DNA from 4 places in the Virgibacillus sp. FSP13 genome. Region 4 is predicted to be linked to each of the others. Evidence: riboswitches for the same ligand, from Rfam matches in the RefSeq annotation. Region 4 holds a riboswitch; each other region holds the start of a gene.
What was found. Region 4 has a riboswitch for thiamine pyrophosphate ahead of thiW (energy coupling factor transporter S component ThiW). Riboswitches for the same ligand answer to the same signal wherever they lie in the genome.
Positions count from the first base shown of each region.

Region 1: linked by a shared signal. The riboswitch ahead of thiT (energy-coupled thiamine transporter ThiT) and the one ahead of thiW (energy coupling factor transporter S component ThiW) in region 4 are both predicted to bind thiamine pyrophosphate.
Region 2: linked by a shared signal. The riboswitch ahead of ACW2QC_RS16550 (lipoate--protein ligase family protein) and the one ahead of thiW (energy coupling factor transporter S component ThiW) in region 4 are both predicted to bind thiamine pyrophosphate.
Region 3: linked by a shared signal. The riboswitch ahead of ACW2QC_RS16740 (ABC transporter substrate-binding protein) and the one ahead of thiW (energy coupling factor transporter S component ThiW) in region 4 are both predicted to bind thiamine pyrophosphate.

Region 1 is NZ_JBSVKG010000004.1:11,060-13,260, reverse strand. Features, by position in the region: gene ACW2QC_RS05090 (hypothetical protein) at 1-183, opposite strand, end outside; gene ACW2QC_RS05085 (hypothetical protein) at 327-473, opposite strand; gene thiT (energy-coupled thiamine transporter ThiT) at 630-1,205, opposite strand; TPP riboswitch at 1,323-1,428, opposite strand; gene ACW2QC_RS05075 (M3 family oligoendopeptidase) at 1,494-2,201, opposite strand, start outside.
Region 2 is NZ_JBSVKG010000024.1:37,376-39,576, reverse strand. Features, by position in the region: gene lipA (lipoyl synthase) at 1-180, opposite strand, end outside; gene ACW2QC_RS16550 (lipoate--protein ligase family protein) at 181-1,014, opposite strand; TPP riboswitch at 1,107-1,211, opposite strand; gene ACW2QC_RS16545 (ABC transporter ATP-binding protein) at 1,474-2,201, shown strand, end outside.
Region 3 is NZ_JBSVKG010000025.1:19,549-21,749, reverse strand. Features, by position in the region: partial or broken gene ACW2QC_RS16750 (ABC transporter permease) at 1-81, opposite strand, end outside; gene ACW2QC_RS16745 (thiamine-binding protein) at 81-371, opposite strand; partial or broken gene ACW2QC_RS16740 (ABC transporter substrate-binding protein) at 431-925, opposite strand; TPP riboswitch at 1,096-1,205, opposite strand; gene ACW2QC_RS16735 (Dph6-related ATP pyrophosphatase) at 1,274-1,867, opposite strand; gene ACW2QC_RS16730 (sodium/proline symporter) at 2,107-2,201, opposite strand, start outside.
Region 4 is NZ_JBSVKG010000012.1:52,007-54,207, forward strand. Features, by position in the region: gene tenA (thiaminase II) at 1-499, opposite strand, end outside; TPP riboswitch at 575-678, opposite strand; gene thiW (energy coupling factor transporter S component ThiW) at 686-1,171, opposite strand; TPP riboswitch at 1,250-1,363, opposite strand; gene ACW2QC_RS11835 (peptide MFS transporter) at 1,507-2,201, opposite strand, start outside.

The DNA.
Region 1 (2,201 bases), on a different contig from region 4:
TGCTGCAACCAAATTCGCATTAAAAATGGAAGTGAAACCGTCAATAAGACTACCATTATACACCCAGGCAATGACAAACGTTCCAAGTAATGTAGGGAGTACAACGCCACGTTTGAAAATCATTGTCAAAATAATAATTAGTGTAAATAACCCATATAGCCAATGCGATATCGTAAGCTCCACATGAACCTTCCTTTCTTCTTACGTGTGCTATAGCCTATGCAAATCGATAATAGGGAGTGAGAAAAAAGGAAGGTTCAAAAAACAATTTACTTTTGACACTGGAACAAGGTATGGTGTATTTAATTTAAAACGGACAAACGAGCTTACGCTTGTTTGTCCGTTTCAGAATCCAACTTTTCGGCACAATGATTACAATATAAGTTTCCATCTATTTGTTCACCATCAAAAAAGCCATTTTCACAATAAACAGCATCCCCACATGATTTACATTCGCCAATTAATTCCCGCAAAATGATCACCCCTATTTTCAGTATACTCAAAAAATATGCACTTCGCAAAATAGGTGCTGTGCACAAATCTATCTTTATTCATTTTCCCAAAAATAAAAGCCGTGCCAACTAAAGACAGTGGCACGACCCAACATATCGTGAGCGGAAAGCTAATGCTTATGCAGTTGCACTTAATAGTGTTCTTGGCTGTTTATGGAACAAGAAGAACACCGCGATTGTACAAATAATGAACGACGGAATAATGTATGAAATATTATAAAGCAATGAATAAATCCAGACATTCATGCCGTCAACTGCCGACTCGAAAAATACGACTCCTGCAGCAAAATGGGCAATAAAACGCAACATGGAACCGAGAAAGACACCAGTTAAAATATATGTTATAGATGTTGCCGTATTGCCTTCCTTAACTGCATGCTGAATTGGTTTTGCAAAAATGCCTGCAAAGCCGATCACAGTAAACGCTACCGCATAATCAAGCAGGCCTTGCCAAAAGTACAATATATATCCTGTGCCTAATGCTACTTGTAAAACACCCCATAGAAATCCTGACAATAATCCACCTTTTAATCCCCAACGAAAGGCGACAATAAATACCGGAATCATTGCCAATGAAATTGATCCGCCTTGTGCCCAAATTTTAAAAGATAAAAACGGAGCAAGATCCAATGCTAATGCTAACGCTGTAAAAATAGCTACTTCAATTAAAAACAATGTACGTTTCTCCTTCAAACAAATAACCTCCCCTTCTAGTAGACTAAAAATCTACCTGCGAAAATTTTGAACACAAAAAAAGCAATGTCAAAGGGGAAGCTTCCTGATGGGGAATCCGCTCACATTGCTTTTATACCATCAAAAAAGCTACCATCCCTACGCTAGTATTAACTAACAGGTTCAAAGGGTAAGAACAGCTCAGTGTTCACTCTCAGCCAAATGGGCTCCCCCTGTAGACTTTTATTTCTATGCTTTTTTCGTTACCTGTATTATAACGTATTCGCCAACCAGTGACAACGCTAGGATTTAAAGTGCCAAAAACTCCTCAACATCTTTTACACATAAACGGATGGCATTTTCCCAGAAGTCTGGTTTCGTCAAATCAATTCCTAAATGTTTTTCCGCTAAGTCTTCAACGGTCATTTTTCCGGTGTCACGAAGAAGTGCAATATAGTCATCTTCAAAACTACCACCTTTTTCAAGTGCAAATGCATAGATTCCGAGACTAAACAAATAACCGAACGTATATGGAAAATTATAAAATGGCGTTCCCGTGATGTGAAAATGCAGTTTAGACGCCCAGAAATTCGGATCGTACGTATCTAAAGCATCGCAATATGCCTCTTTTTGTGCCTCCACCATTAATTCATTTAGTCTAGGTACCGGAACCATACCTTGTTTTCGTTCATCATAAAATCGTTGCTCAAAAAGGAATCGCGCATGAATATTCATAAAAAAGGCAACACTCCGCTGTATTTTATCCTCTAGTACAGACAGTTTTTCCTCTTTGCTTTTAGCATTTTTCACTGATGCATCGGCAATAATCATTTCAGCAAACGTTGATGCCGTTTCTGCTACATTCATTGCATACCCCTGATTCAATCCATTCACATCATTCATTACATGCTGGTGGTAAGCATGGCCTAATTCATGGGCAAGGGTGGCAATATTAGAAGTTGTCCCAGAATATGTCATAAAAATACGTGTCTGTTCACTGTCTGGAAAACTTGTGCA
Region 2 (2,201 bases), on a different contig from region 4:
AAATGTTGCCGTTTTTCGTTCACTCCAGCATTCGTGGATATTTGGACAGCGAGCTTCCTCACAAACCGTATTCAATTTCTTATCACGCATTAGTTTCTTAAGTCCCCGGTAGGATTGGTTTGTGTTGATTTTCGTTTTTAACCATTCCGGTTTCCGTATGTATTCCTCTTGTTTAGCCATTTAGTACACGCTCCTTAGATTATGTTTGAAGTTCCAATCGTTACTGCTATATTTTATTTCAGCAAGCTGGTACACTTCATTCCATTGTTCATTGGTTAGTTCGAATGGAAATAGCTCAATGTCTACTCCTGTTTCGAAGCCTCTTTTAAACGCGTCTTTCATGGTGTCCATAGATACATGTTGATTTGTTTCTTGATTAATAGCTGTTGCTTTTTGATCAAAAGCCTTTCTTTTCTTTTCCCGGATTTCCTCGCTTGGAAAGTGGAACAAATCAAAAAGCATTGTTTTATTGATTGATCTTGGTATCGATCCGTGTTGCAGTAGTACCCCTTTTTGGCGTGTCTGGGCATTTCCCGATATTTTCTTACCGTCAGCCATTAATTCATACAACGCAGGTTTTTCAAAACATACGGCTGAGCGGCTCTTTTCTGCCTTGTTTGTTTCTGCATAATTTGCTGTAATACCTAACTTGGTATACCCTGCAAAAATCCCTTTTGAAAGTATGTAATAAGCCTCTCCGACTGATGCTGGGATATATGGTTTATCCTCTGCAATGATAATGCTGTAAGTTAGCTCATCATCGTGTAAAACAGCGCTTCCTCCTGTTAGACGGCGAACAAGGGGGATCTGGTAACGGTCTAATGCTTGCAAATCAATTGCTTTATCGACATCCTGAAAATAACCTAAGGAAAGGCTTGGGGTAGACCACTGATAGAAACGCAAAATTGGTGGTATTTTCCCCTCACTATGCCATTGCAACAGCATCTCATCGAGTGCCATATTAACCGCAGCATCACATATCCCAGTATCGATAAATAGCCATTCATCACGCACATGAATCGCCTCCTTATGTTGATGTTGGTACTGTTAATAACCTGAAAAGTAATGGGCTGCACCCAGTGGAATGCAGCCCGTTTGTATGAATGATACATGCGACTACACTTCCCCACGCTGGTATTACCTAGATCGGGTGCGAAGGGTCAGAACGAAGATGTTCTTCTCAGCTAAAAAAAGCTCCCCTAGTGATTTTTTTATTTTATTTAACAATTCTATAGTAAAGGGAGAGATGTAAATTGTAAAGCAAATTGGAAAATTTATCTGTTCCGGAAATTTTCCTGCTTATGGTGCGTGTTAAAGAGGATGAATAGGACCGAGAAGTTCGAGGCTGCATAGTGGAATCTAAAAATTAGGTCAAATAGGTTGTTTTTGTAATTAACCATCTGTAATATATAAGAAAATTTCGTAATAAATGTGATTGGTAGATGCGTTTGTTAGAGCGGGGGAGGAATAGGATTGAATAAAATAGTAGATATGCAGCAAGTTTCGTGGAAAAGGCAAGGGGAAGAAATCTTATCAGATATCGATTGGGAGGTTGTAAATGGAGAACATTGGGCTATTCTTGGACTAAATGGGTCAGGCAAAACAACTTTATTGAACATGATAAACGGCTATATTTGGCCAACGAAGGGAAGGGTCAGCATACTAGAGAAGTCGTTCGGGCAAACGGATATCCGGGAGTTGCGAAAATCAATTGGCTGGGTTAGCTCATCCCTTCAAGAAAGAATGAAGGAGACAGAGCGCGTCGAGAATATTGTTGTCAGCGGAAAATTTGCGTCGATCGGGTTGTATGAAAATCCAACAGAAGATGATTTTGAAAAATCCTACCAAATTATGGAACAACTTCACTTCGGTCACTTACGGGGAAGAACTTATCAAACTTGTTCTCAGGGGGAGAAGCAAAAGATCCTTATCGCACGAGGTTTGATGGGATCACCGAACTTACTTATATTAGATGAACCAACAAACGGACTTGATTTTATTTCTCGTGAGGAATTAATGAATACTATTAACCAAATAGCTATACAGAAAAATGCACCAACGATCCTGTTTGTAACCCATCACATAGAAGAAATCATGCCTATTTTTACACATACACTCTTGCTAAAGCAGGGAACGATTTATGGTAGGGGAAAACGAGAGGAGATGTTAACAAAAGAACATTTATCGCGCCTTTTTGATTT
Region 3 (2,201 bases), on a different contig from region 4:
AATACTGAAAAGCTCCCACGCACTGAACAAAAGGAGGAGAACCACAGCCGGTTTCCATCCTTTTTTAATGATTCCTTTCATTAGCGATATTTCTCCGTCAATTCAGATATTGAAGCTCCATCTGGTTTATGAAACACTTTCACCTGTGAAATAATACTTTCACACCCGCTTTCCGTCATTTTAGTATTCATTTTTTCGATAATTGACAGAAGTTCCGGCAAATCGCCTTCCATTGTAGTTTCAAGTGGATTCACCTCATATTTCACTCCTGATTGAGCAATAACCTCTATTGCAGCATCTACATATGGAATCGGATCTTCCCCGTTTTTTGTCTTTGGTATAATTTGAACACTAACTAACGCATTTGCCACTTAAATACCCTCCTATTTTGGTAAAAATTCATTTGTAAAAGCTTTTTCGCTATCTAGTTGTTTCCCATATTGACAATATCCACCTCATCAGCGGAAGCATTCTCTTGGTTCATAAGGGATGTAAGAACAGCCTTCTCAACTGGCGCACCCCAACCACCATACGTTTTCCCCGCAAAGTCTTTAGGTGATGTGATTTCTTTTTCTTTTGGTGAGGCAAAACCGGATGTATTATGCTGGATCACTGCCACCTTGCACACGTGCTTCTGTAATACTTTCCTGCGCACCCACACCAAAATCGGCCTTTCCTGATGCGACAAGCTGATCAGCCCCAACTTCTCCTGGCATCATAATTTCCACGTCCAGTCCTTGTCATTAAAATATCCCTTTTTCTGTGCAACATAAATGCCAGTATGATTCGTATTTGGTGTCCAGTCCAAAACGAACTTTATTTTCTGCTTGGCGTTCTCATCTTGATCCGCACTCTTTGACTCATTGTTATCGTTACATGCCACAAGAATGGTAACCATAATTAATAACATTAAAAGCTTCTTCATTTCCTATCCTCCATGTATTTGTAATATTGTTTAGGAAAATGATCGGCACAAAGGTTTAAAAATGACAATAAAAAAACACCACCATTTTTAAACCTGGGGTGCATACAAAAAAGAAAGATTTACCTTTTCTTTTAATTCGTGCTCAAATGTGTCATTTTTACCGGACTTTTTGAACAACCTTTGATGTTCCCTACGCTGGTTTCAGCCAGATCAGGTTCCAAGGGTCAGTATCTATCGGATACAATCTCAACCAGCTCAACTGGTCCCCCCACAAAATCTATTTAATTTTGATCTTACATGTTTAAAGGTACTACATTACGATACCGTTTTCAAGAAGATTCATAATATTCAAACCAGATCGTTAAAGATTGGCCCGCCAAATACCGTTGTATGATATTCTCCCGATTCCCCCAGCGGACAAACATCCTTCTTGCTAATATCAGTAATAAACGATTCATCTATAAGACGACCAATCCAGCTTTCCGGAAGTTTTGTATTATCTACTTTGATAACCCGTGCCTGAAACTTTGAAGCTACAAATTCTCTTAATAGATCCAATACCTCATGTTGATCCGTCCACAATGGGTAAATCGGTGCTACACCAGCTTTTTCTGCAACTTGCTCTCCCCACTCACGATGTCCTTCTAAATAAATATCACCAAATGCAACACTATCAATCTTATTGTTCTTTTTTAAATCTTGTAACGTACGAACAAAATCCTGTGTATATTCCGTAAAGTCTGTCTTGATAAAATGAACCGGAATCCCAATACGTTCAGCCTGTTTTTCAATTTGATCAAGCTTCTCCCCGTGTGCGACTGTTTCCTGTTTTTCTTGCCATATCGTCGTAATGAGACAAGAAACATCGTAACCTTGTTGTTGCAAACGATATAATGCTAAACAACTATCTTTCCCACCGCTGAATGATAAAGCTATTTTCATGACTACTGGCTCCTTCTTCTACTTATTACCTATACTATATCATTCAAACCTAAAAGAAAGAAAGCCAGTGGTCAGCTGGCTCTCCCCAGGAGGTTTCATGGGTTGTAATAAATCTTCCACAAGTCTTGTTTCGATTTATACTTTATTCTATGTGCACGCTTCCTCACTTGTATTGGTATTTTCCTCAAGACAACCGTACATTTAAGCAGAATCTAGTCTATTTATAACAAGATTTTGTTTCATCGTTTAACAGTCTTTTTATCCGGAAACAACAAGCTGAATACAATCCCAAAAAATGCAGCGATAAAAAAGGTTGAGAACTTAGATGTAATGA
Region 4 (2,201 bases):
CAGCATAAAAGCTGATCCATGGATAAAACGCATGATTTTTAGACGGTTTATATGTTTTCATCAATTCCTTCCCGATTTCGAGATATGTCCATGGGCAAGGAAGTAATGCACAGATTATTTCTGGCAAACTGCCCATTTGTGCATGATACATCATATGCTTCATGTAATGATCAGCAGTAGGTGGTAATGGATGCCCCTGAAGTTCGTCATACCCTACCCCGATTACCTCGCAAAAATTATGGTGAGGATGGGTTTCGCTATGCAGTACAAACTGGATTTGTTCATTAAAAAAGGACATATCTTTACGATTGTTTGATTTGGAAATCGCGATTCCGTAAATGTTGATAAATGCATTTAAATATTCAAAGTCTGCTTTAATATAATGTGCTAATGCTTCTTTAGGGACGTTTTCTTTGCCAATTCCCTGTACAAATGGATGGTTAAAGATTGCTTGAAAAATATCTTTATTTTCTTCTCTAAGATTTTGTGAAAAAGTCATTGTCATGCCTCCTTGAATTTTTAAGGAAGCTACTAGGGGAGTAGAAAAGTAGATAAATAGAGGAGAGTACATATTATTCTCGCTCGACTACTTCCCTCCGCTGGTATTAACCAGATCAGGTTCCAAGGGACTAAGGAATATTCCTATTCTCAGCCGTTACAGCGCCCCTAGTAGTTTTCCGTTATACTAAATATTTTGTGGTACTTGTTGCTTCAAGCGAACAGCTATCATCCAGCCCATCAATGCGCCTGTTCCGCTGCTCACTAGAAATGATGGGAAGAAGAACAATGCACCAACTGAACTTCCCATTAAAAGGTTGGCAAATGGTACGGCAAACAAGGAACCAATAATTCCGGTGCCAATGAATTCTCCAAGTGTAGCCCATAACTTTTTGCCAAATTTTTTGTAGAGATAACCTGCTAGAAAAGCACCAATCATCCCGCCAGGAAATGCCAATAGCGTACCAAGTCCAAGCAAATTACGGAGTAACCCAATCATAAATGCGACCATAACAGCTGGAGTTGGACCGAGCATGATTGCTGCCATGACATTGACCGCATGTTGTACAGGGTAGGCTTTGGCAACGCCTGCTGGAAACCATAGAATTTGTGCCCCAATCGTTCCAATAGCTACAAAAACTGCCATTGTTGTTAGTAAACGCGTTCGATTCATCTGATTCCCCCTTTCAAATAAAATAAAAAAGCTAGATCCTGATAAAGGGACCTAGCTGGTGGGATTAGTTTATGGACATAATGCCACTCACTACTTCCCTCCGCTGGTGTTAACCAGATCAGGTCCATAAGAGTCGGAAAGCAGTTCGGCCTTCCTCTCAGCCCACGATTTTGGGCACCCCTAGTAGTTGAACTATTATAATTTGCTTGTTGATTCTTATCTTAACAGAGGTCTTTCCATTTGTCACCAGTCTATAACAAATATTTTTCTCTCAACAATTCTTAAAGAAAGAAGGGCCGCTCCAAAACCAAAAGTTTGAAGCGGCCCTTTTTCAGTTAATCAATTCCCCGCATAAACACGTGAATTTTCTTTGATGCGGCAAATAGAATGAAACCAAGTAAGATGGATATTCCACCAATGATGCCGAAATATAAAATTTCTGTATCAGGCGAATATAGTTTTACAATTTGTGCATTGATAGCCTGTGCTGAGGCATTGGATAGGAACCATAGACTCATCGTTTGCGCTGAAAATGCAGCTGGTGCAAGTTTCGTAGTTGCTGATAAACCAACTGGTGATAAACATAATTCCCCAATAACAACTAAGAAGAAACTTAATACTAACCATAACGGATTGACAAGTGTGTCTGTTCCATTAATGATAGCTGGTACAATCATCACGAGAAAAGATAGTCCAGCGAAAAATAGCCCAAGTGAAAACTTCTTCGGTGTTGATGGTTGGCTTTTTCCTAAGCGAATCCAAAGCCAAGCAAATACAGGCGCTAAAAGTACAATAAATAAAGGATTCAATGACTGAAACCAAGAAGATTGAAGCTCAAAGCCTGCCAAACTTAGATCGGTTCGCTGGTCAGCAAAACGTGCCAAAATAATTGAACCTTGCTCTTGAATTGCCCAGAACATAATAGCTGCGATAAACATTGGTATATACGCAAGTAAACGAGATCGCTCCACTTCTGTTGTTTTCTTGCTGCGATACATAACGATGAAATAGCACGTAGGAATTACAATCC